DNA from 2 places in the Bacillus sp. YH3-2-B2 genome. Region 1 is predicted to be linked to the other one. Evidence: a T-box and tRNA genes for the amino acid it is inferred to sense, from the RefSeq annotation. Region 1 holds a T-box; the other holds one or more tRNA genes.
The links. The T-box of region 1 lies ahead of trpS (tryptophan--tRNA ligase). A T-box ahead of a tRNA ligase gene usually reads a tRNA of that ligase, here a tRNA-Trp.
Positions count from the first base shown of each region.

Region 1 (19,336 bases):
CGGGCCGGATAAGCGGCTGCACTGATAAACAGTCCCGCACAAATGGCGCACAAAATGGTTTTCATACTGATCTCCCCCTTTTTTTCCATTATAGAAAAACGGGAGCAGGCTTAATAAACTTGAATGTGCGCAAAAAAATCCTCCAAGACTGAGTCTTGGAGGATGATACGTTTATAGATAGGTTTTAAATTCAGCTTCTGTGCACATGACAAAATGTCCCGGTTTCACTTCTCTGAATTCCATTTTTTCTCCTTCTTGGAGCTGATGAACTGCCGGATCGTATTTCTTTCGCATGCGATTTCTTTCATAGTCCGGATCAGGAAGCGGGATAGCGGACAGCAATGATTTCGTATATGGGTGAAGCGGGTTTTCGTAAAGCTCATCCGCCGGCGCAAGCTCCACCAATTTTCCGAAATACATGACGCCGATGCGGTCGCTGATGTATTTGACCATTGATAAATCATGGGCGATAAACAGGTAAGTGAGCCCTTTTTCTTTCTGCAATTCTTTCATTAAATTGACGACTTGCGCCTGAATGGAGACGTCAAGCGCCGAAATCGGTTCGTCCGCGATGATAAACTCCGGATCAACCGCCAGCGCTCTGGCGATTCCGATACGCTGGCGCTGTCCGCCCGAAAATTCATGCGGGTAGCGGTTGGCGTGCTCTTTATTTAAACCGACCGTTTCCAGCAGTTCGTGAACCCGCTGCATCCGCTCTTTTTTCGTTTTTGCCAGGCGGTGGATATCTATTCCCTCGGCAATAATGTCGGCGACTGTCATTCTCGGATTTAAAGATGCGTACGGATCCTGGAAAATCATCTGCATTTTCCGGTTAAACTCCAGCAGCTTCTTGCGGGATTTTTTCCCATGGACATTTTCCCCGTTAAAGAGAACTTCCCCTCCGGTTGCCTCATACAGCCGGATAATACTGCGGCCCGTCGTTGATTTACCGCAGCCCGATTCGCCGACAAGGCCGAGCGTTTCGCCTTTATAAATATCAAATGACAAATCATCTACGGCTTTTACCGTTCCTTTCTGCGTGAAAAAATGCTGTTTTAAGTGTTTGATTTCGAGAAGTTTCTCAGTCATTTTTTTCACCTTCCTTCATTAAAACAGGATGCTGATACGTATTCGGAAGCTGACGGATTTTAGCCTTCACCGCTTCAGGCGGCTCGACCTTAGGCGCATCAGGATGCAGAAGCCACGATTTCACAAAATGCGTGTCAGACACTTTATACATCGGCGGTTCCTGTTCAAAGTCAATTTTCATCGCATATGAGCTGCGGAGCGCAAATGCATCCCCTTTCGGAGGATTCGTCAGATCAGGCGGCGTGCCCGGGATGGCCGTCAGTTTTTCCTGATCGGTGCTGTCCAGGCTGGGCATTGAGGCAAGCAGCCCCCACGTATACGGATGGCGCGGATCATAAAAGATTTCATCCACCGTGCCCGATTCGACGACCTGACCCGCGTACATGACGGCGACCCGGTCGGCGACATTGGCGACAACGCCGAGATCATGCGTGATAAAAATGATAGACGTATCAATTTTCTTTTGCAGATCTTTCATCAGCTCAAGGATCTGTGCCTGAATCGTCACATCAAGCGCTGTGGTCGGTTCATCGGCAATTAACAGTTTCGGATTTGCCGCAAGCGCCATCGCGATGACGACACGCTGTCTCATCCCGCCTGAAAATTCATGGGGGAATTGGCCGATCCGTTTTTCGGGCATCGGAATTCCGACGAGATCAAGCAGCTCTATGGCGCGCTTTTTCGCCGCTTCACTTGAGATTTTTTCATGTTTGAAAAGCACTTCCGTAATTTGTTTGCCGACTCTCATCGTCGGGTTCAGAGAGGTCATCGGATCTTGAAAAATCATTCCGATGTCCTTTCCTCTTATAGTCTGCATTTCTTTTTCGGACATCGGCACGATATCACGTCCGTCAAAAAGAATCTGTCCTCTTTTAAAGTAGCCCGGCGGCATCGGGATCAGCTTCATAATCGCTTGGGAGGTCACACTTTTTCCGGAACCCGACTCCCCCACGATCGCCAGCGTCTCTCCTTTATTCAAATGGAAATTCACCCCGCGGATTGCCTGTACCTCTCCGCCGTATGTTTTAAATGAAATGGCTAAGTCTTTTACTTCTAGCAAACGTGTCACTCATATCACTCCTTATTTGCGTAACTTAGGATCCAGCGCGTCTCTTAACCCGTCGCCGACAACGTTAAAGCCGAACATCGCCAGGCAGATAAAGCCGGCAGGGAAGAACAGACGCCAAGGGTAATAGGTTAATGCAGGCAATCCGTCTGAGGCCATCGTTCCCCAGCTCGCAAGCGGCGCAGGTACGCCGAGGCCCAAATAACTTAAAAACGCTTCTGTAAAAATCGCCGTCGGAACCGTCAGTGTCATCGTTACGAGTATAGAGCCCATCGCGTTCGGGACGATATGCTTAAACAAAAGCCGGCCGGTTTTGGCACCGAGTGTCTGTGAAGCAAGCACATACTCCTGATTCTTTAATTGCAGCACCTGTCCGCGGACGATCCTCGCCATATTGATCCAGCCCGTGATCGTCATGGCGACGATAATGGTGAGCAATCCTTTCGGCAGGACAACCATCAGCAAAATAACCATTAATAATGAAGGAACAGCCCACAGAATGTCGGCGATGCGCATCATCACTTCATCTGTGCGTCCGCCGCGGAATCCGGAAATGCTTCCCCAGATTACGCCAATCAATAAATCAAGCACGGCAGCTGCGACACCGATAAAGATGGAAATCCGCGCCCCCACCCATGTCCGGACGAATATATCCCTTCCAAGGTCGTCCGTGCCGAACCAATGATCTTTCGACGGCGCTTTATCCGCATTTAATAGATTGGTAGTGGCATAATCATATCTTGAAAAGATAGGCGCAAAAATCGCCATCAGAATAATAAGAACGATCAGTACGAACCCGACCATCGCAAGCTTATTGCTGCGGAAGCGGAGCATGGCGTCTTTCCAGAGGGAAAGGCTTTTTTTATTTATTTTTTCGGCATCGCCGGCATTAGCTGAAGCTGGTTCAAACATATTTTTAGGAATGTTCTGCATGGTCTAGGCTCCTTTCTTTGCTTTGGAAAGCTTGATTCTCGGATCGATTAATCCGTACAGCACATCTACAATTAATACGCATAAAAGCAGGAGCACGCTGAAGAACACGGTAACTCCCATAATGACCGTATAATCACGGTTTGTAATGCTGTTTACAAAATGCGCGCCTAAACCGGGAATTCCGAAAATGGATTCAATGATGAAACTTCCCGTTAAAATGGATGCCGCCATCGGCCCCATATATGTCACGACCGGCAAAAGCGCGTTTCGCAGCGCATGGCGCACGGTGACTGACGGACGGGAAAGTCCTTTAGCTTTTGCAGTCCGTATGTAATCGCTGTTTAACACTTCAATCATGCTTGAACGGGAGAGTCTGGCAATGAACGCCATCGGCATGGAAGCGAGCGCAATGGAGGGCAGAAAGGTGTATGCCCAGGATTCCCACCCTGCGACCGGGAACAGTTCTAATTTAATTGAGAAAATATATTGCAAAATCGTCGCCAATATAAAGCTCGGAACTGAGATCCCAAAGATCGTTAAAATCGCAATGGTATAATCCTGCCATTTATTATGGTACAGGGCAGCAAGCACCCCGAAAAGCACACCGAACGCTAAAGCGAGGAGAATAGCTTCTGCACCGAGAGTGAATGAGACGGGGAAGCCTGAATTGATTAAATCATTAACACTTTGGCCTTTATATTTAAAAGAAGGCCCGAAGTCCCACATCGCCACAGATTTTAAGTAGCTGACATATTGAACGAAAAGAGGCTTGTCCAGACCATAGTGTTCGTTTAAGTTTGCCTCAATTTCAGGCGGCAGCTTTCTTTCGCCGGAAAATGGTCCTCCCGGCGCTGCCTGCATTAAGAAGAACGTGGCGGTCACAATCACAAACAATGTGATGATCATGTAAATGAATCGTTTACCGATATATTTCAGCAAGGTGAACACCTCCATGTTTTTTACAATTTTATACGTAATCAGTAAGAAAGGTATATGGGGACATCCTCCCCATATACCTTGGGTCTTTTGTTTTCAGAACCGGCTTTTATTCAAAAGAAGCGTTTCTGAAGTAAACTTCGCCTGTTCCTGTCAAGATCACATTTTTGAGGTTTTTATCCTGCACCCAAGGATCCGTATAGAAATAAACTGGCGCGACCGGCATTGCGTCAATAAAGATCTTTTCTGCTTTTTTCAGCTCTTCGATACGTTTATCCGGATCCGTTTCAAGCTGAGATTGGTTCAGCAGCTTTTTAAACTCAGGATCTTCCCACCCGGTATCATTGTTTCCGCCTTCTTTATCACGGAACAATTCAAGGAAGTTGATCGGATCGTTGAAATCGCCGAGCCAGCCCATACGCGCGATTTGGTAGTTCTGGCTGTGCAGCTTGTCGATGTAAACATTCCATTCGGAGTTATCAAGCTCAACTTTGACGCCCAAGTTCTTTTTCCACATTTCCTGTACGGCCTGCGCGATTTTCGCATGCGCGTCATCCGTATTGTAGGACAGTTTGATCGCCGGAAGGTCAGAGGCATTCTTGACGCCTAATTCCTTCAGTCCTTTATTTAAGAATTCTTTAGCTGATTTGACGTCATTGTCTTTGAAATAACCTTTTGTGTTATCCTTGAATCCCTTCATTGACGGCGGCACCGCAGCCATGGCCGGGATTTGTTCGCCCTGCGTTACATTTTTCACGATGGACGAGCGGTCGATCGCATAAGCAAGGGCTTTACGGATGTTGACATTGTTCAGCGGTTTCTCTTCTGTGTTGAATTTGTACCAATACACGCCTGCGATCGGTTCAACGTGAAGAGATCCGTCTTTTTTCAATGTCGGCAGAGATTCAGTCGGAAGCTGGCCGAGCGGCATTCCTGCCCAGTCAAGCTCACCGGCCTGGAATTTTTTCAGTTCGGTGTTGTTATTGTTAATCATCACCATATTGATTTTCTTCAATTTCACAGCGTCTTTATCCCAATATTGATCGTTCTTTTCGAGCGTGATGGAACCGCTGTGTTTCCAGGCCGTCATTTTGAACGGGCCGTTTGACACATAATTTTCGCCCGCGTTTGTATTCCAGTTTTTATGTTTTTCCGCGATTTTCTTGTTGATCGGCATATACGTATAGAATGAAGTTAATTGCGTGAAATAAGGTGTCGGGTTATTCAGTTCAACCTTTAATGTTTTGTCATTTACGGCTTTTACGCCTACATCATCAATCTTGCCTTTTCCTGTATTGGCAGCTTCAGCGCCTTTGATGTAGTAGAGCTGATAAGCGTATTGTGATTCGTTGTTCGGGTCAAGCGCCCATTTCCATGCATATTCAAAATCCTGCGCCGTCACAGGGTCGCCGTTAGACCATTTCGCACCGTCACGAATCGTAAATGTATAGGTCTTTCCGTCTTTGCTTGTTTCAATTTTAGATGCCATTCCTTCTTCAGGCTCACCTTTGGAGTTTACGCGTGTCAATCCTTCAAAAGTCTGTCGGATTACGCCTCCTGACACGGAATCATTCGCTAAACCCGGATGCAGTGAGAACGGCTCGGTTTTAATATTGATATTAAGTGAAGTCTGTCCTTTGGTGTCTTTTTTACCGCCGCCTGATCCGCCGCTGAATCCGCCGCACGCACTTAATACAAGCGAGAAGATAAGCATCAAACCTACAATAGACCAACGCTTTTTCATGCACTAACCCCCTAATCAAATTTTTCAGCCTTTACTACTAAATACTCAGAAATATCAGACAAAATAACTTAATATTTTTCTAAACTTTAATTGTGTTCCGTCTTTTCTGATTATTTTATGTAAAGAAGCTGTAACAATAGAGTGAACAAGTTCATTATAATGAAATGAATAATTTATTGCAATACTATTTTCTCAATTTAAAATATTTAAATTTGGTCAGTTTTTCTGTCAAAAAGGTGATACACTTCTATAGTTTAAAGCATGACCTAACTAAATTTTTTTAATGTAATTTCCAGTTCATATTGCTTTTTACATATAATATTCGTTATACGAAATGTTGATATACGTTATCATTTAAGCATTTTCAGTTCTTTTTGAGGATTTCCACCCCTAAAGCAAACTGGAAATAAGCTTGTATTCCTCTGATGACATTTGGCTATAATTGATTTATAATAGATCAATCAAATACATTTGTTGTGATTGCGATGATGAAGAGTAGTACACATTTTCATCCGTTTGAAGAGAGTCTGCGGTGCTGGGAGCAGGTAACGGGCGATGTGGAATGGACTTCTGAGCAGCTGACCGAACGTTAGTAGGCCCAGCCGGAGCAGCCTCCGTTACCAACGTCTCGAGCGATTCCATTGTAATGGAATAATCAGGGTGGCACCACGGTTCATTCGTCCCTTTTTTCTACGGGAAGAATGGGCTTTTTTTATTATGTTTTAAGAAATGAGGTAAGAACTATGAAGAAAACGATTTTTTCAGGCATTCAGCCGAGCGGTTCCGTTACCCTCGGCAACTACATCGGCGCAATGAAGCAATTTGTTGATTTGCAGCATGACTACAACGGCTACTTCTGTATTGTCGATCAGCATGCGATTACGGTTCCGCAGGATCGGCTTGAACTGCGGAAGAACATCCGCAATCTCGCGGCTCTTTACCTGGCCGTCGGACTTGATCCCGAGAAAGCGACCCTCTTTATCCAGTCGGAAGTTCCCGCTCATGCCCAGGCGGGGTGGATGCTCCAATGCGTCGCATATATCGGCGAGCTTGAGCGGATGACGCAATTTAAGGATAAGTCAAAGGGCAAAGAAGCCGTCGTGTCCGGACTGTTAACCTATCCGCCGCTGATGGCCGGCGATATTTTACTGTACGGAACGGATCTTGTTCCGGTCGGAGAAGACCAAAAACAGCATCTTGAACTGACCCGCAACCTGGCGGAACGCTTTAATAAAAAATACAATGACATCTTCACGATTCCTGAGGTGAAAATTCCTGATTCAGGCGCGCGCATCATGTCACTGGCTGATCCGCTCAAAAAAATGAGCAAATCAGATCCGAACCAAAAGGCATTCATCACGCTGCTTGATGAGCCGAAGCAGCTCGAGAAGAAAATCAAGAGCGCCGTGACTGATTCTGAAGGCATTGTAAAGTATGATAAAGAAAACAAACCGGGCGTTTCTAATCTTTTGACGATCTATTCTATTTTAGGAAGCACATCAATTGAAGAATTAGAAGCTAAATATGAAGGCAAAGGGTACGGTGAATTCAAAAGCGATTTAGCCGAAGTCGTTATCGGCGCATTGACACCGATCCAAGAGCGCTATCGTGAATTAATTGAGAGCGACGAGCTTGACCGCATTCTCGACGAAGGGGCGGCGCGCGCAAACAAAACGGCCGGCAAAATGGTGAAGAAAATGGAAAACGCCATGGGTCTCGGACGGAAAAGAAGATAAAAAAAAGAGGCGGGAGAATCCCCGCCTCTTTTTTTAGTTCACTTTTGATTCCTGTTCCATTTCCCAAAGCTTTTCGAAAAACGGCTGCCCTTTAATCAAATTTTCACAGAACGCAAGATGTTTATCCGACCAGCCTTCAATTGTTTCATTGTAAAGCATGTCCCAGATCTCTTCAAAACTCATCCGTTTGATCTGCTCATACATATGCGGATTCCATTCCGTGTACCAATACACAATTTCCGCACGGTTTTTCAGCCCTTTCAGCTGGTCGAGCGCCATAAACATCAGCTGCTTGATCTGCCGCTCTTTTCTCGTCAGACCTCTGACATGCTCCGGCGCCAATGACAAAATGTGATATTCCTTTGAAGACTCCAATTGCGACGGCTCAAATTGAAACGATTCCGGTTCTACATCCTTTACCATTTCATAAACAAGCTGCTCCTGTCTCGGAATCAGGCGGCTCTTTCTGACAGGAATGGTATACCCGATCGTATCCACGGCAATGATGCCGATCCCGTCTGTCACGACAAAACAGTACTCCAGCTTTGTCCGCTCGTGATTTTTTCGCACGTATGACTTCTGGTGGACTTGGTCAAGCAGCTCTTTCGGAAGCTCTGATAAGTCGTTTTCTATGTAATGAAATAATACCGACGGCACTCTGAGCAACGGCGTCTGATCCAAAAGCTCAACCGTGTCTTCCTTCCGCCATTCATGAAAATGGCATACATTGTAGCCGTTTTCTTCCCCTTCAAACCAATTGACCCATACATCATGAAGAAATAACATATTCGACCCCTCACTTTATAAAAACTGTTGTCCACAGTATAGGCAAGGGATAGATAAATTATTCCATTTCAATATGAGATTTCCGTATTACGGAGCTGGATTTCCGACTGCATTGCAACAAAAAAATCTCCCGTTCCGTCCGGGAGATCATTTCACATTTTTCGGATCAAGCGCATCACGCAGCCCGTCTCCGACAAAGTTAAAGCACAATACGGTAAGAAGGATCAACAAACCCGGGAATAACGGGTACCACCAAGCCTGAATCATAAGCGTAAAGTTCTGTGCATCCTGAAGCATATTGCCCCAGCTTGCGATCGGGGGCTGAATCCCGAAACCGAGATAACTTAATGTAGATTCCGCCAAAATAACCGTTCCCACCTTTAATGTGGCTGAGACGATAATCGGTCCGAGCGCATTCGGCAATATATGAGAAAAGATGATGTGATGATTTTTTGTACCGATCGTCTTTGCAGCTAATACAAACTCTCTGGAACGAAGCGATAAAAACTCCCCTCGGACAAGGCGTGCCGTTGTTGTCCAGCCTGTAAGGGAGAAAATTAAAATTAATTTATCCATTCCGGGCTGAAAAATCGTAACAAGTGTAATAAGCAAAAATATATCAGGTATGGATAATACGATATCAACGGTTCTCATGAGAACGGCATCGACAAACCCTTTAAAATATCCGGCAACGGCTCCGACAACTGTCCCGATTGTAATCGCGCCGATCACAGAAGCGAATCCGACAAGCAAGGAGACGCGTGCCCCATACAGAACCCTCGTAAAGATGTCTCTTCCGAATTTATCAGTTCCCATTAGATGTTTTAAGCTCGGCGGCTTCAAACGATTGATGAGAGATTGACTCTCCGGAGAGTAAGGAGCGATTACCGAAGCGAATAAAGCTGACAAGATAATGATGGTTAATATAACGGCTCCGATTACAGCTAGTTTATTTTGAAAGAACTTTTCGAAAAAAATCTTCGTCATTGTTTCCGGTTTGGATTGAATATTTTCCTTTAATTTCACTTCGCTGGGGGGTGTGCCGGTATTTGGCTGTAACATTTGACCTCTCACCTCTCTTTGTTAATATTCAATACGGGGATCAACCAGCGCATATAAGATGTCCGCAATTAAATTCCCCACTACAACCAAAACAGCTGAAATGACCGTCATGGCCATGATAACCGGATAATCCCGCGAAAAGGCCGAATCAATAAACAATTTGCCGAGACCCGGCCAAGTAAAAATCTGTTCTACCACTACCGCTCCCCCGATAAATGACGGTATCATCAAACCAAAAATAGTGATGACAGGAAGAAGTCCGTTTCTCAAACCGTGTTTAAAAATCACTTTATTATCTCGGAATCCTTTCGCACGCGCCGTTCGTATATAATCCTGTTTTAACACGTCAAGCATACTGGATCTTGTGTACCTCGTTATCCCTGCCATGTCTGCCGTGGCGAGCACAAAAGCAGGCAGAATCAAGTGATGCAATCGGTCAAATATGTTAAAGTCAGAATTCAAAGTGCTTACTCCGCCAGTGGGAAACCACCCCAGATTTACAGATAAAACCATGATTAAAATCAAACCGAACCAAAAATTCGGAATGGCAAGCCCTAAAAATGAAGTAACAGTTATCCCGTAATCCAATTTTGAATAAGGACGTTTCGCTGACAGAACACCAAATGGAATAGAAATAAGAAGAGCGACAAGGGTTGAGAAAAGCATAAGCACAATCGTATTCGGTAAGCGGGATAAGATAAGTTCAGAAACCGGAGTGCCTTTCTTGACGATAGAAGTCCCAAAATCCCCTTGCAGCATATTCCCCAGCCATTTCACATATTGAACAGGTTCCGGATCATTCAACCCGTATTTTTCAATGAATTTCGCCCTGTCCGCTTGACTGATTGTAGGGTCCATCATAAGTGACATCGGGTCTCCCGGCGCTGCTTTCATGATGGCAAACGACAAAATTGTAATGCCTAAGAGAATCGGCAAGGACATTAATGTTCGCCGTAAAATATATGTAACCATATTCTTGTCCCCTTTTTAAATAGGATAAGAGAGGAAAGGAACCTCCTTCCCTCTCCAGGGCTTTTGCTATTTTTGATCCAGCCACCATTTTTCAATATTGTACAAGTCATTTTTAGGGTGGAATACATAGCCTTGTAAATTATTCGGCATCGCTCTGTGGTAATTGTAATAGAATAAGAAGCTGTACGGCTGATCTTCAGCAATCAATTTGTATATCTCTTCATATTTCTTTTGGTATTCTTTTCTGTCTGTAATTGTCTTCGCTTCTTCAAGCAGCTTATCGACTTTCGGGTTTTTATACCAGATATTATTCAGCCCGTTTTTCGATTGGCTTGAATGGAAGATAGAGAATTGATCCGGGAACGTTGCAAGACTCCATCCGAGAAGAAGAGCGTCATAATCCCAATTAGGGGCACTTGTCTGTTCGATTAACGCACTGAATTCAACAATTCGCGGTTTAGCCTCGATTCCCACTTCTTTTAATTGCTGCTGAACGACAACAGCTAAATCTTCACGAATTTTATTGCCTTGATTCGTTTTAATTTCAAATGAGAATTTTTTTCCGTCTTTATCAAGGTAGCCGTCACCGTCATGGTCTTCCCATCCGGCTTCTTTTAGCAGCTGCTTTGCTTTTTTCGGATTATAATCAAATGTCGGCACTTTAGACTTCGGATAATTCCATGACAGCGGACTCTCAGGAACATCCGCTACCTTACCGTCTCCGTTCAGCACTTGATCCACCATTGCCTGCCTGTCAAGAGCGTAAGTCAATGCCTGACGCACTTTTTTGTCCTTAAAAAGCTCTTTTTTCTCATTCCAGCCGATATAGCTGTAGTTTAAGCCAAGATCAGATTTGACCTTCACGTTTCCAAACGTTTTAACCGTATCAAAATCTGTGCCCGGCACAACGAAGAAATCAATATCTCCCGCTTTTAACTGGGCCACGGCCGCGTTAGAATCAGGAATTGTTTTGACTGTCACTGTATCAAGGTAAGGTCTGCCGCCAAAGTAATCATCATTTGCTTCCAGTTTGACATACTCGCCTTTTTTCCACTCAACAAACTTAAACGGACCGGAGCCGATTGGATTTTTACGGTTAAATTCATTCTCTCCCAGATCTGCAACCGGCACCTTACCCAATATATGTTTTGGCAAAATGCCGTAACTGTCGAGAACGACATTATAGAAATAGGCATCTTTTTTCTTCATTTTAAACTGAATTTCATATTTTCCTTTTTTCGTTACGGATTTAAGGGACTCAAAACCCGAGCCACGCTCACCGTTGTAATCCTTGTTAAGAGGGATGCTGTAGGTGAAAACAACATCATCGGCCGTCAGCTCTTTCCCATCATGGAATTTAACGCCTTTTTTCAGTTTTACATCATACGTTAATCCCCCGTCAGCTTCTGTTACTTTTTCAGCCAGCGACGGCTTGACGTTTAATTTCTCATCCGTTTCCAATAATGTGCTGTAAATCATGCCTTCAATATCAGAACTTGCAACATCGGTAGAATAAAGTGGATTAAAAAGTGTGGGTTCCCCGGTTGACCCGACAACCAAATCTCCGCCTTTTTGCGGTTTTCCTGCCGGTTTGGATTCGGTGCTTGTGGATTTTGAGCCGGAGCAGGCTGACAGGAAGATGGCGAGCGCCATAAAAACACTTAGCATCATCAGTGCGCTTTTACGTAATTTCATATCAATTCCCCCTTTGTGATATATATGCAGCAAACTGGTTATGTAATCCGGCATACCCCCTCTCGATGCTTGTCATTTCAGGCATATAAATGGCAGGCGACATAATGGCCGGGAGCGGCTTCTTCAAATGCCGGGACTTGTTCTTTGCAGATCGGTTTGGCCATCGGGCACCGCGTGTGGAACACGCAGCCTTTCGGCGGGTTTGCCGGGCTTGGCAGTTCTCCTTTCAGGATGATTCGTTCCCGCTTGACGGCGTCTTTTTTTCTCGTGACGGGCACTGAAGACAAAAGCGCTTGCGTATAAGGGTGAAGCGGATTGCCGTACAGCTCGTGTTTATCGGTCAGCTCCATCATTTTTCCCAGATACATGACGCCGACTCTGTCGCTGATATGGCGGACAACACTCAAATCATGAGAAATAAACAAATAGGTCAGGTTGAATTCATCCTGCAGTTCTTCCATCAGATTGATGACCTGGGCCTGAATGGAGACATCGAGTGCGGAAACGGGTTCATCCGCAATAATCAGCTCGGGATTCAACGTCAGAGCCCGCGCAATCCCGATCCGCTGGCGCTGTCCTCCGGAAAATTCGTGCGGATAGCGGTTTGCAAAGCTCGGGTGAAGGCCGACTTTCGCCAGCAGCTCCTCCACTCGCTCGTTCCGCTCGCTCATGCTGTACATATGGTGAGTCTGGAACGGCTCTTTAATAATGGAACGCAGCGTTTTCCTTGGGTTAAGGGATGCGAAGGGATCTTGGAAGACCATCTGGATGTTTTTGCGGACGCTTTTTCTCAGCTTTTCTTCAGATAAGCCGGAGATATCCTGACCCTTAAAAAGAATCCGGCCGTCTGTCGGCTTGTATAAACGGATCATCGTCCTTCCCGCCGTTGATTTGCCGCATCCTGATTCACCGACGATGCCGAGCGTCTCCCCGCGCTTCAGTGAAAAAGAAACGCCGTCAACAGCCTTTATATCACCGACTTTCCTTTGAAAAAAACCGGAGCGGATCGGGAAATATTTTTTCACGTCTTTCAGCTCTAAAATCGTTTCTTGGCCTGCAGCTGTCATTTTGATTGGGCACCCTCTTCCTCATATAAAAAACATCTTACAGAACGGCCGCTTTCATGCGTTATCAGCTCCGGCTGCCCTGTTTTGCATTTGTCCATCGCTTTTGAACACCTCGGGGCGAATCGGCAGCCCTCCGGAAGATTATCCGGTGTCGGGACACTGCCTTTGATCGCTTTTAATGTATCAATCTCTCCATCTATCACCGGTATGGAGTTTAACAGCCCTTCGGTATACGGATGAAGAGGGTTTAAAAATAAGTCCTCCACACTCGCACTCTCTACGACTTGTCCGCAATACATAACGATCACCCTGTCGGCGGCTTCGGAAACCACACCTAAATCGTGAGTGATCAGCAGAATGGAAGTATCGAATTTTTTGCAGAGGTCTTTCATCAGCTCCAATACTTGGGCTTGTATCGTCACATCAAGCGCCGTCGTCGGCTCATCAGCGATCAGAAGTTTCGGATTGCAGCTGAGCGCAATGGCGATCATCACCCTCTGTCTCATCCCTCCGGAAAGACGGTGCGGATATTCTTTCATTACTTGTTCCGCTCTGGAGAATCCGACGAGTTCCAGAAGCTCAACGGCTTTTTTAGCCGCTTCTCTTTTATTCATTTTTTTATGGTATTCGAGCACTTCGGTAATTTGTTCGCCGATGGTCAGCACCGGATTCAGGGAAGTCATGGGCTCCTGAAAGATCATAGAGACGTCATTTCCGCGGATTTTGCAATATTCGTTTTCGGTGAAGGAGGCCAGGTCCCTGCCTTCCAGCTTAATCGAGCCGTCCATAATTTTTCCGCCCGAGCCTTGGACAAGTCCCATAATAGAAAGCGAGGTGATGCTTTTGCCCGAGCCGGATTCTCCTACAAGAGCGACGGTTTCGCCTTTGTTAATGTGAAAATCAACCCCGTCGACTGCGGGGATCGGCTGTTTCTTTCTGAAAAAATAGGTCTTTAAATTATTCACTTCTAAGAGTGTGCTCATGATACGCCCCTTTCTCATTCCGCTGAAGCAGAGGGAAACATACGTTTCGCTATCACAAAATATAGAATAGTCGAAAAATTTTATAGTTGTATATTATTACATCATTATTACAAAAGCAAGAATTTTTTAGGATAAATGTAATATCCTTAAATAATTTCCATTCTTTTAATCTATTAAAGCGTTGCTTCCAGAAAGGTTTTTGAAGGGATGGCCAATGCTTCTTTTACTGTTTTTTGATGATCGGTTAAATATTTTTTTACTATATTGAATCCGACAGCATAGCCGAGCATTGAGGGGAAGTATCCTTTTCCGTATAACAGCTGGGAAAACATTCTGCTGTCTCTCGTTAAGCGGAGGTTCGGCTTGACTCTTTTTTCAAACAGAAAATCAAGCTGCTCAGGCGTATAGTAGGACGTCCATTCCGCCGTAAGACTTGAGCCGAACCGCTCATATACAGCATATTCTGCCAGCCCCTCCATCATGATTGTATCAAGAAATGTCTCATCTTTTTCGTCCTTTGTCACATGTTCTAACCGGCAGACGTGATTATATTCATGTGTCATAAGGGCGGATACAGCTGAATTGGAACTATCCGACGATAGAAAGAGGAACATTTTGTCCCGAAAGGCCAGACCGGATTTTGATCCGAATTCCTGACGGATTTTCCGGTTTCGTTCATCGACGGGCAAAACTACGATCGGCACGTCCGGCCCGTTCCACTTCTCCTTTAAATAGGCTTCCTCCTTTTGTATATGGCTGTAGCATCCTTTTTCTTTCAGCCGTTTACTGGTCCTAACGCCGTCCTTCAGATGGCGGAACATGCCGTGGTTTTGCAGCATCCCGAGTATCGGCTTCCACTCTTTCTTATCGGCCCCTGAAAAAAGCGGCAAAAGATGCGGGGCCAGGTCATTTACGGATGCCGCCTTTTCCATCCATTGATATGTCTGCTTGACGCTCATACCGGTTCGCCTCCTCTTGTTGTTATCATATGCACGCACAAAAAAACCGGCCACCTTTTTCAGGCAGCCGGTCAAAAACTGTATTATTGATATTTTTTAAAGATCAAAGTGGCATTATGTCCGCCGAAGCCGAGCGAGTTGCTGAGAACGATGTTGACATCCTGCTCGCGCGCTTTGTCCGGTACATAATCTAAATCACACTCTTCATCAGGTGTTTCAATGTTAATCGTCGGCGGGATAATGCCGTCTTTAATTGCCATGACGGAGAAGATTGCTTCAATTCCTCCGGCAGCGCCTAACAAATGACCCGTCATTGATTTTGTCGAACTGACGGCAAGCTTGTACGCATGATCACCGAAAACGGTCTTAATGGCTTTTGTCTCGTATTTATCATTGTAGTACGTGCTTGTGCCGTGAGCGTTGATGTAATCAATTTCTTCAGGCTTGATGCCCGCATCTTTGATTGCTTCCTGCATCGCTCTCGCACCGCCTTCCCCGTCTTGGGCAGGCGCGGTAATGTGGTAGGCGTCACCCGTTGAGCCGTAGCCGACAATTTCCCCGTAAATTTTCGCACCGCGGGCAAGGGCATGCTCAAGCTCTTCAAGCACGACGATCCCCGCGCCTTCTCCCATGACAAAGCCGTCACGGTTTTTATCAAACGGGCGGCTTGCCGTCTTCGGATCAGGATTTGTAGAAAGGGCTTTGTTTGCGCTGAAGCCCGCAAATGACATTCTTGTCAGCGGCGCTTCCGTTCCGCCCGTAATCATCGCATCGGCATCGCCGCGCTGAATGACTTTAAACGCGTCACCGATAGAGTTCGTTCCCGTCGCACATGCCGTCACCGTACAGGAGTTGACTCCTTTTGCTCCGAGAGCGATTGAGATTTGGCCTGTCGCCATATCCGGAATCATCATCGGAACAAAGAACGGGCTGACCCTTCTCGGCCCTTTTGTCAGGAAGATTTCGAATTGGGATTCAAGCGTTTCAAGACCGCCGATTCCGGATCCGACCCAAACGCCGACTCTCGGCGCGATCTCGTCTGTGATGTTCAGACCGGCATCTTGAACGGCCATTTTCGCGGCTACGACTGCATATTGCGTGAAGCGGTCCATTTTTCGCGCTTCTTTTTTATCCATGTGATTTTCAATATTGAAATCTTTCAGTTCAGCAGCTACTTTCGCCGGATACTCGTCCGATTCAACACGTGTGATCGGTCCGATTCCGGATACGCCGCCGATTGCATTTTTCCAGCTTGTTTCGGCGTCGTTTCCAAGCGGAGACAAGGCTCCAAGCCCTGTAACGACTACTCTTTTTTTACTCATCTTGTGTGCACCTCACCTTTTTTTATCGTCCCCAGCGTATTGCTATGGCGCCCCATGTCAATCCTCCGCCGAAACCGACCATGACGATGACATCGCCGTCTTTAATTTTGCCTGCTTCCAGTTCCTCTACTAATGAAATCGGAATGGATGCTGCGGATGTGTTTCCATATTTATGGACTGTTTTAGACATCTTTTCAACCGGAAGCTCCAAACGTTCCCGTGCCGCTTCCATGATGCGGATGTTTGCCTGATGCGGAATCAAAAAGTCTACGTCCTCTTTGGAGAGGCCGGCTTTTTCAATAACATTTACACTCGATTCACCCATTTGCCGGACGGCGAATTTGAATACTTCTCTTCCATGCATGATTGTATGCCCTTTTTCATCTAAGTACAAGTGCTGACCGCCTGTACCGTCTGCTCCGAGCTCAAATGACAGTATGCCTCTGTCGTCGCTGACCGGTCCGATGACCGCCGCTCCGGCTCCGTCTCCGAACAGCACAGCCGTATTACGGTCGTCCCAGTCGGTAATGCTTGAGAGCTTTTCCACGCCGACCACGAGGACATGTTTGTATGTTTGCGATTCAATGAATTGTTTGGCGGTTACGATACCGTACATAAAACCCGCACATGCGGCGCTGATATCCATCGCGCACGCTTTTTTTGCCCCGAGCTTCTCTTGTATCATACAGGAAACGGTCGGGAAAGACTGGTCAGGAGTAACCGTCGCCACGAGGATCATATCAAGCTCCTCTGCGGAAATGCCGGCCTGATCAAGCGCTTTTTGAGCAGCCTCGGCGGCCATGCCGGATGAATACATATCTTCCGCGGCAATTCTTCTTTCTTCTATACCTGTTCTCGTACGAATCCACTCGTCCGATGTATCTACCATTTGTTCAAGATCATGATTTGTCAGCACTTTTTCCGGGATGTAACGGCCGACGCCAAGAATTCCAGCTTTCATTGGAAAAGACTCCTTTTTTATAATGAATTTAAAACTAATTAGTTATGATCAATTATTAGTATCAGGTACTAATTCTACCCTATTTTTTTTCTGTTGGCAATATATTCGTCTAAACTATCGGACGCTGCTCCTCATAGAATAAAAGGAAGACGAAAGGAGGCTTCACTATGGATATTTTCTCCAAAATGATGTTCGGCGATTCCAGAGACCGGGATAAAGAGCCGGAAGAAAACCCGGAGCAGCCTCAGGCTGAAAACGAAGAAGAGATCGATTACAACCACGTGTTGAATCAGCTGGGGTCCATCATGAACTCCCTGGATCAATTAAAGCCCGTATTTAAAGACTTTGCGCCGATGGTGTCCGCCATAAAGAAAAAAATCATGTGAAAAGCCACTTCATGAAAAAGTGGCTCTCTTTATTTATTCAGCTCCCCGGCATCAGATCTGCCAAGCTCATACGCTTCCGCCATGACCGATGTAAACAGGTCCATAAACGGCTGAATCATTTCCATAGACAGATCTATGCCGGATTTCTCAAGCTCCGCCTTTGCTTCCGGCAGGTATTTCATCGCGATCTGCATAAATTCAAGAGACTTTTCATGCTGCATGTGTATCCACCTCTATTCATTTGACGGCAGTTCATTTGTTTGGTTATACGTTTTTACAAGGTCTGAGATTTTGTCTTGAAACGCTTTGTCCACCAGCGGGCTGAACGTCCCCATTTCAACGACTCCTTCCCTGAAATCAAAGTCGTGATCTCCGCTCTTGAGCGTACCTTTATTATATTGCTCGGCAATTAATGTATAGGCTTTATCTACGTTTTGCACCGTGCTTGTCAGCACCGTGTTTTTGCCGAGATTCGATTGCTCGGCGACATAGCCGATGGCGTAAAGCCCGTCTTTTTTGATTTGCTGAATGACAGGAACATTATACCCGTCTCCGGCCGGATATACAACATCCGTGCCTTCCGCTTTTAACTTCTCGTAAAGATGCAGCGCTTCATTGCCGTTATCCCAGTGGTCCGTAAATTCAGTATTGACGGTGATATCAGGCTTTTCATATTTCGCCCCTTTGATAAAGCCGTCTACTTCAGGCTGCCACAGAAAGGAGGCGATGACACCTACCTCATTGGTTTTTGACATATGGGCGGCCGTCATTCCCCCGAAAAAGCCCATTGCTTCTCCCATAAGGTGAACGCTTGTGACATTATCGCTTTTCGCCGTTCCGTTTGCGACGACGAATTCCATGTCGGGATAATCCTTGCTGATCATATTGAAGATTTCCTCGTATTCATTTCCGTGCCCGTATAAAAGATTGACTCCTTTTTTATGAAAATCATCTATCGCTTTTAAAATATCTTCATCGGATCTGATATTTTCTTTATAATAAACGTCAACGTTAAATTCAGATTGTATCGCTAATAAACCTTTGTAACCTTTTGTGCCCCATACCAAGTCACTGATGGTATCGGGAAAAAGCATTCCGACCTTCTCAATTTTTCCTTTAAACGGAGTTTGTGCGCATCCGCTCAATAAAAGGAGAACAGAAAAGATCATGACAAGCCTGGTGATCAAGCCATGTTCAACCCCTTTTCAAACTCATAACATATATAATTGATATACGTTTATTGTAGCGGTAATGCACATAACATGGAAGGTATTTCTTAAAAAATGTCGAATATTGATGAAAATTGTCTTTTCCATTCTTTAATTTTTTCTTCCGCTTCTGTTTTTTGCGTTTTTTCTTTTATTTCCAGGGTAATAATCTGATTTTCGTCTTCTGTGCCGTCAGCCTCCAGCTTATTCATCAGCCCGCAGACCGCGTCTTCTAAAAAGATCCTGCTTTCGCCATCTTCTTTTTCTTCCGTCCACGGACCGTAAAGGGGAGGAAGGATAATCGCTTTTGCCGTATCCCGCTGACCGTTTTTTTCCCAGTCTCCTTGATCCTCACTGTAAACAATCCAATATAAAGGCTCAGCCCTTTCTTCGGGCAGACACCCGCTCCCGTATTGAACGCAGATACGATC
Region 1 covers NZ_JBSJQE010000001.1:232,812-252,147, reverse strand. The annotation lists gene ACWJJX_RS01385 (putative glycoside hydrolase) at 1-65, opposite strand, end outside; gene oppF (oligopeptide ABC transporter ATP-binding protein OppF) at 172-1,089, opposite strand; gene ACWJJX_RS01375 (ABC transporter ATP-binding protein) at 1,082-2,158, opposite strand; gene oppC (oligopeptide ABC transporter permease OppC) at 2,171-3,088, opposite strand; gene ACWJJX_RS01365 (ABC transporter permease) at 3,092-4,027, opposite strand; gene ACWJJX_RS01360 (peptide ABC transporter substrate-binding protein) at 4,134-5,768, opposite strand; T-box leader at 6,245-6,456, shown strand; gene trpS (tryptophan--tRNA ligase) at 6,512-7,504, shown strand; gene ACWJJX_RS01350 (YjbA family protein) at 7,538-8,290, opposite strand; gene opp4C (oligopeptide ABC transporter permease) at 8,438-9,352, opposite strand; gene ACWJJX_RS01340 (ABC transporter permease) at 9,374-10,324, opposite strand; gene ACWJJX_RS01335 (peptide-binding protein) at 10,391-12,019, opposite strand; gene ACWJJX_RS01330 (ABC transporter ATP-binding protein) at 12,097-13,086, opposite strand; gene ACWJJX_RS01325 (ABC transporter ATP-binding protein) at 13,083-14,069, opposite strand; gene ACWJJX_RS01320 (DUF2268 domain-containing protein) at 14,243-15,028, opposite strand; gene fabF (beta-ketoacyl-ACP synthase II) at 15,112-16,350, opposite strand; gene ACWJJX_RS01310 (beta-ketoacyl-ACP synthase III) at 16,373-17,311, opposite strand; gene ACWJJX_RS01305 (hypothetical protein) at 17,479-17,697, shown strand; gene ACWJJX_RS01300 (ComZ family protein) at 17,727-17,918, opposite strand; gene ACWJJX_RS01295 (BMP family ABC transporter substrate-binding protein) at 17,931-18,884, opposite strand; gene ACWJJX_RS01290 (hypothetical protein) at 18,974-19,336, opposite strand, start outside.

Region 2 (3,217 bases), 240 kb from region 1:
AATTTGAATGTATGCTTTCTGTTATCTAGTTTTGAGAGAATTTTTTAAAAAAACTCTTGCTTTTTCTGAAATACATAGTATAATAATACATGTCACTAAAACGTCTGGTGATGATGGCGAAGAGGTCACACCCGTTCCCATGCCGAACACGGAAGTTAAGCTCTTCAGCGCCGATGGTAGTCGGGGGTTTCCCCCTGTGAGAGTAGGACATCGCCAGGCAAACTTCATTCCGCAGTAGCTCAGTGGTAGAGCTATCGGCTGTTAACCGATCGGTCGTAGGTTCGAATCCTACCTGCGGAGCCATTTATGGAGAGCTGTCCGAGTGGCCGAAGGAGCACGATTGGAAATCGTGTAGGCGGTAACCCCGTCTCAAGGGTTCGAATCCCTTGCTCTCCGCCACTAATTATCAATACATAACAAACGAAAAAATACCAGGGCCCGTTGGTCAAGCGGTTAAGACACCGCCCTTTCACGGCGGTAACACGGGTTCGAATCCCGTACGGGTCACTTATATGATGGAGGATTAGCTCAGCTGGGAGAGCATCTGCCTTACAAGCAGAGGGTCGGCGGTTCGAGCCCGTCATCCTCCACCATTATCATCGCGGGGTGGAGCAGTTCGGTAGCTCGTCGGGCTCATAACCCGAAGGTCGCAGGTTCAAATCCTGCCCCCGCAACCAAAAAAAATGGTCCGGTAGTTCAGTTGGTTAGAATGCCTGCCTGTCACGCAGGAGGTCGCGGGTTCGAGTCCCGTCCGGACCGCCATTTATAAAAAGGCTCGGTAGCTCAGTTGGTAGAGCAACGGACTGAAAATCCGTGTGTCGGCGGTTCGATTCCGTCCCGAGCCACCATTTGCCGGTCTAGCTCAATTGGTAGAGCAACTGACTTGTAATCAGTAGGTTGGGGGTTCAAGTCCTCTGGCCGGCACTCTAAATGATGGAGGGGTAGCGAAGTGGCTAAACGCGGCGGACTGTAAATCCGCTCCCTCAGGGTTCGGCAGTTCGAATCTGCCCCCCTCCACCATTTTATAAATAGGGGCATAGTTTAACGGTAGAACAGAGGTCTCCAAAACCTCCGGTGTGGGTTCGATTCCTACTGCCCCTGCCACTATATTATTTATTCATCTTCAGATTATGGCGGTTGTGGCGAAGTGGTTAACGCACCAGATTGTGGCTCTGGCACTCGTGGGTTCGATTCCCATCAATCGCCCCATATTATCATTGGGCTATAGCCAAGCGGTAAGGCAACGGACTTTGACTCCGTCATGCGTTGGTTCGAATCCAGCTAGCCCAGTTGCATTTTTTTAAAAACAACAGCATAAGATGTAATAAGTTCTTTTTACATGTTGCGGAAGTAGTTCAGTGGTAGAACATCACCTTGCCAAGGTGGGGGTCGCGGGTTCGAATCCCGTCTTCCGCTCCAAATTACGGCGGCATAGCCAAGTGGTAAGGCAGAGGTCTGCAAAACCTTTATCCCCGGTTCGAATCCGGGTGTCGCCTTTCTATTGCCGGGGTGGTGGAATTGGCAGACACACAGGACTTAAAATCCTGCGGTAGGTGACTACCGTGCCGGTTCAAGTCCGGCCCTCGGCACCAATTTAACTTTGAGCGAATTATGTTAAATTGGTCATCAATTTTATTATTATAAAACATATATGAGAGTGATTTGCATATTGCAGGTCGCTTTTTTTTATATAATAAAAGCGTGAAGACTATCAATATAAGTTTCTTGCTTGTATCGTATATACTGCATTACCATTTGAAAAAACTTTACTAAAACCATTGACGCTTTATAAAATGCATGTTATATTTATATACGTCGGTTGAACACGACGCATTATATGCCGGTGTGGCGGAATTGGCAGACGCGCACGACTCAAAATCGTGTTCCTTCTGGAGTGCCGGTTCGACCCCGGCCACCGGTATACAAAGGCTTCTACATATTGTAGAAGCCTTTTTTGTTGTATGAAAATATCCTCCAAGGCTTGTGAAAACATGTTACCTGCAGCAGGAGGAGCTGGATTCGGCGCACCGTGCTTATATTAAGGAAACACCGATTCGGCCGTGGAGTTAAATCTTTCCGATCGGGCTGTTTTTGCTATTAACACTGTTTCTCAGCTGGTGGGGCGGCCATTCAAAAGCGCGCATTATTGGCAGCGGTTATTGCAGCATTTGCTCTTTTTATGTTTCAGCGCTTTCCAGCAGGCGAGCTTGTTACCCATTTTATTAAGGACGGAAACGAATTGGTCAACGTTATTATTATGTTATCGCTGATTTGAGCCGTAACAGCAGTAGCTGAAAATCTGGGATTCTCGAAATATGTTACTTCTCATTTAACATCATGGATCCCTCATATGTTTATTGCGCCGTCTCTTTTTATACTGGGGGCTGTTATATCCTATTTTATCGGGTCATCCTGGGGGACTTGGGACGCTGGCGGTTCAGTTACATACCAGCTTATTATTAGCGATCGGGGCCGTGTTTGCGAGCGGAACATTTGGTTTGCTTCTCCCCTCAGTGATAATACGGTGTTGGGGATCAATGTTGTGAAGTATGCCCGTTCGAAGCTTGTTCCGGCGATTATCGCCGCGGGGATCTCCGTTATGTTATACGGTGCGTATTTCAGATAATAAATACTTTTTGAAGGCGTTATCCGAAATTGGGATAACGCCTTTTTAATGAGCTGTTATACTTGAGAAAAAAGAGGTGATGACATTGAAGCAGATTATTACAATGGGCGGCGGGGGGTTTTCAATGGAGCCGGATCATCTTGTGCTGGATCAGTATATTTTAGAGCAGTCGGCGCGGTCAAAGCCGAAAGTTTGTTTTTTGCCGACGGCAAGCGGAGATTCGGAGAATTATATCAGCAGGTTTTATCAGGCCTTTCAAAAGCTGCGGTGTGAGCCGGATCACTTGTCGCTGTTTAAACCGCCGGGTTCTGATCTCAGATCCTTTCTCATGAAGAAAGATATTATATATGTCGGCGGCGGAAATACGCGCAATATGCTTGTCTTATGGAAAGAGTGGGGGCTTGACCTTATTCTTCGTGAAGCTTGGGAAAACAGCATCATCTTGGCGGGTCTCAGCGCCGGCCGGTGTATCACCGCCTGATTTCCGAAAAGAAACTCAGGGCGGGCTATGCCGCTGATGACGGCGCTGCGCTTCATTATAAAGACGGTCAGCTGTTCCGGGCTGTCTCTTCCCGGGAAACCGCAAAGGGT
Region 2 covers NZ_JBSJQE010000001.1:124-3,340, forward strand. The annotation lists partial or broken rRNA gene ACWJJX_RS00005 (23S ribosomal RNA) at 1-2, shown strand, start outside; rRNA gene rrf (5S ribosomal RNA) at 104-219, shown strand; tRNA gene ACWJJX_RS00015 (tRNA-Asn) at 229-303, shown strand; tRNA gene ACWJJX_RS00020 (tRNA-Ser) at 309-399, shown strand; tRNA gene ACWJJX_RS00025 (tRNA-Glu) at 436-507, shown strand; tRNA gene ACWJJX_RS00030 (tRNA-Val) at 518-593, shown strand; tRNA gene ACWJJX_RS00035 (tRNA-Met) at 601-677, shown strand; tRNA gene ACWJJX_RS00040 (tRNA-Asp) at 686-762, shown strand; tRNA gene ACWJJX_RS00045 (tRNA-Phe) at 773-848, shown strand; tRNA gene ACWJJX_RS00050 (tRNA-Thr) at 852-924, shown strand; tRNA gene ACWJJX_RS00055 (tRNA-Tyr) at 936-1,020, shown strand; tRNA gene ACWJJX_RS00060 (tRNA-Trp) at 1,031-1,104, shown strand; tRNA gene ACWJJX_RS00065 (tRNA-His) at 1,134-1,209, shown strand; tRNA gene ACWJJX_RS00070 (tRNA-Gln) at 1,219-1,290, shown strand; tRNA gene ACWJJX_RS00075 (tRNA-Gly) at 1,345-1,419, shown strand; tRNA gene ACWJJX_RS00080 (tRNA-Cys) at 1,426-1,496, shown strand; tRNA gene ACWJJX_RS00085 (tRNA-Leu) at 1,504-1,592, shown strand; tRNA gene ACWJJX_RS00090 (tRNA-Leu) at 1,840-1,921, shown strand; gene ACWJJX_RS00095 (hypothetical protein) at 2,342-2,626, shown strand; partial or broken gene ACWJJX_RS00100 (Type 1 glutamine amidotransferase-like domain-containing protein) at 2,712-3,217, shown strand, end outside.
Region 2: it has a tRNA-Trp gene. The T-box ahead of trpS (tryptophan--tRNA ligase) is inferred to sense a tRNA for this amino acid. The anticodon was not compared.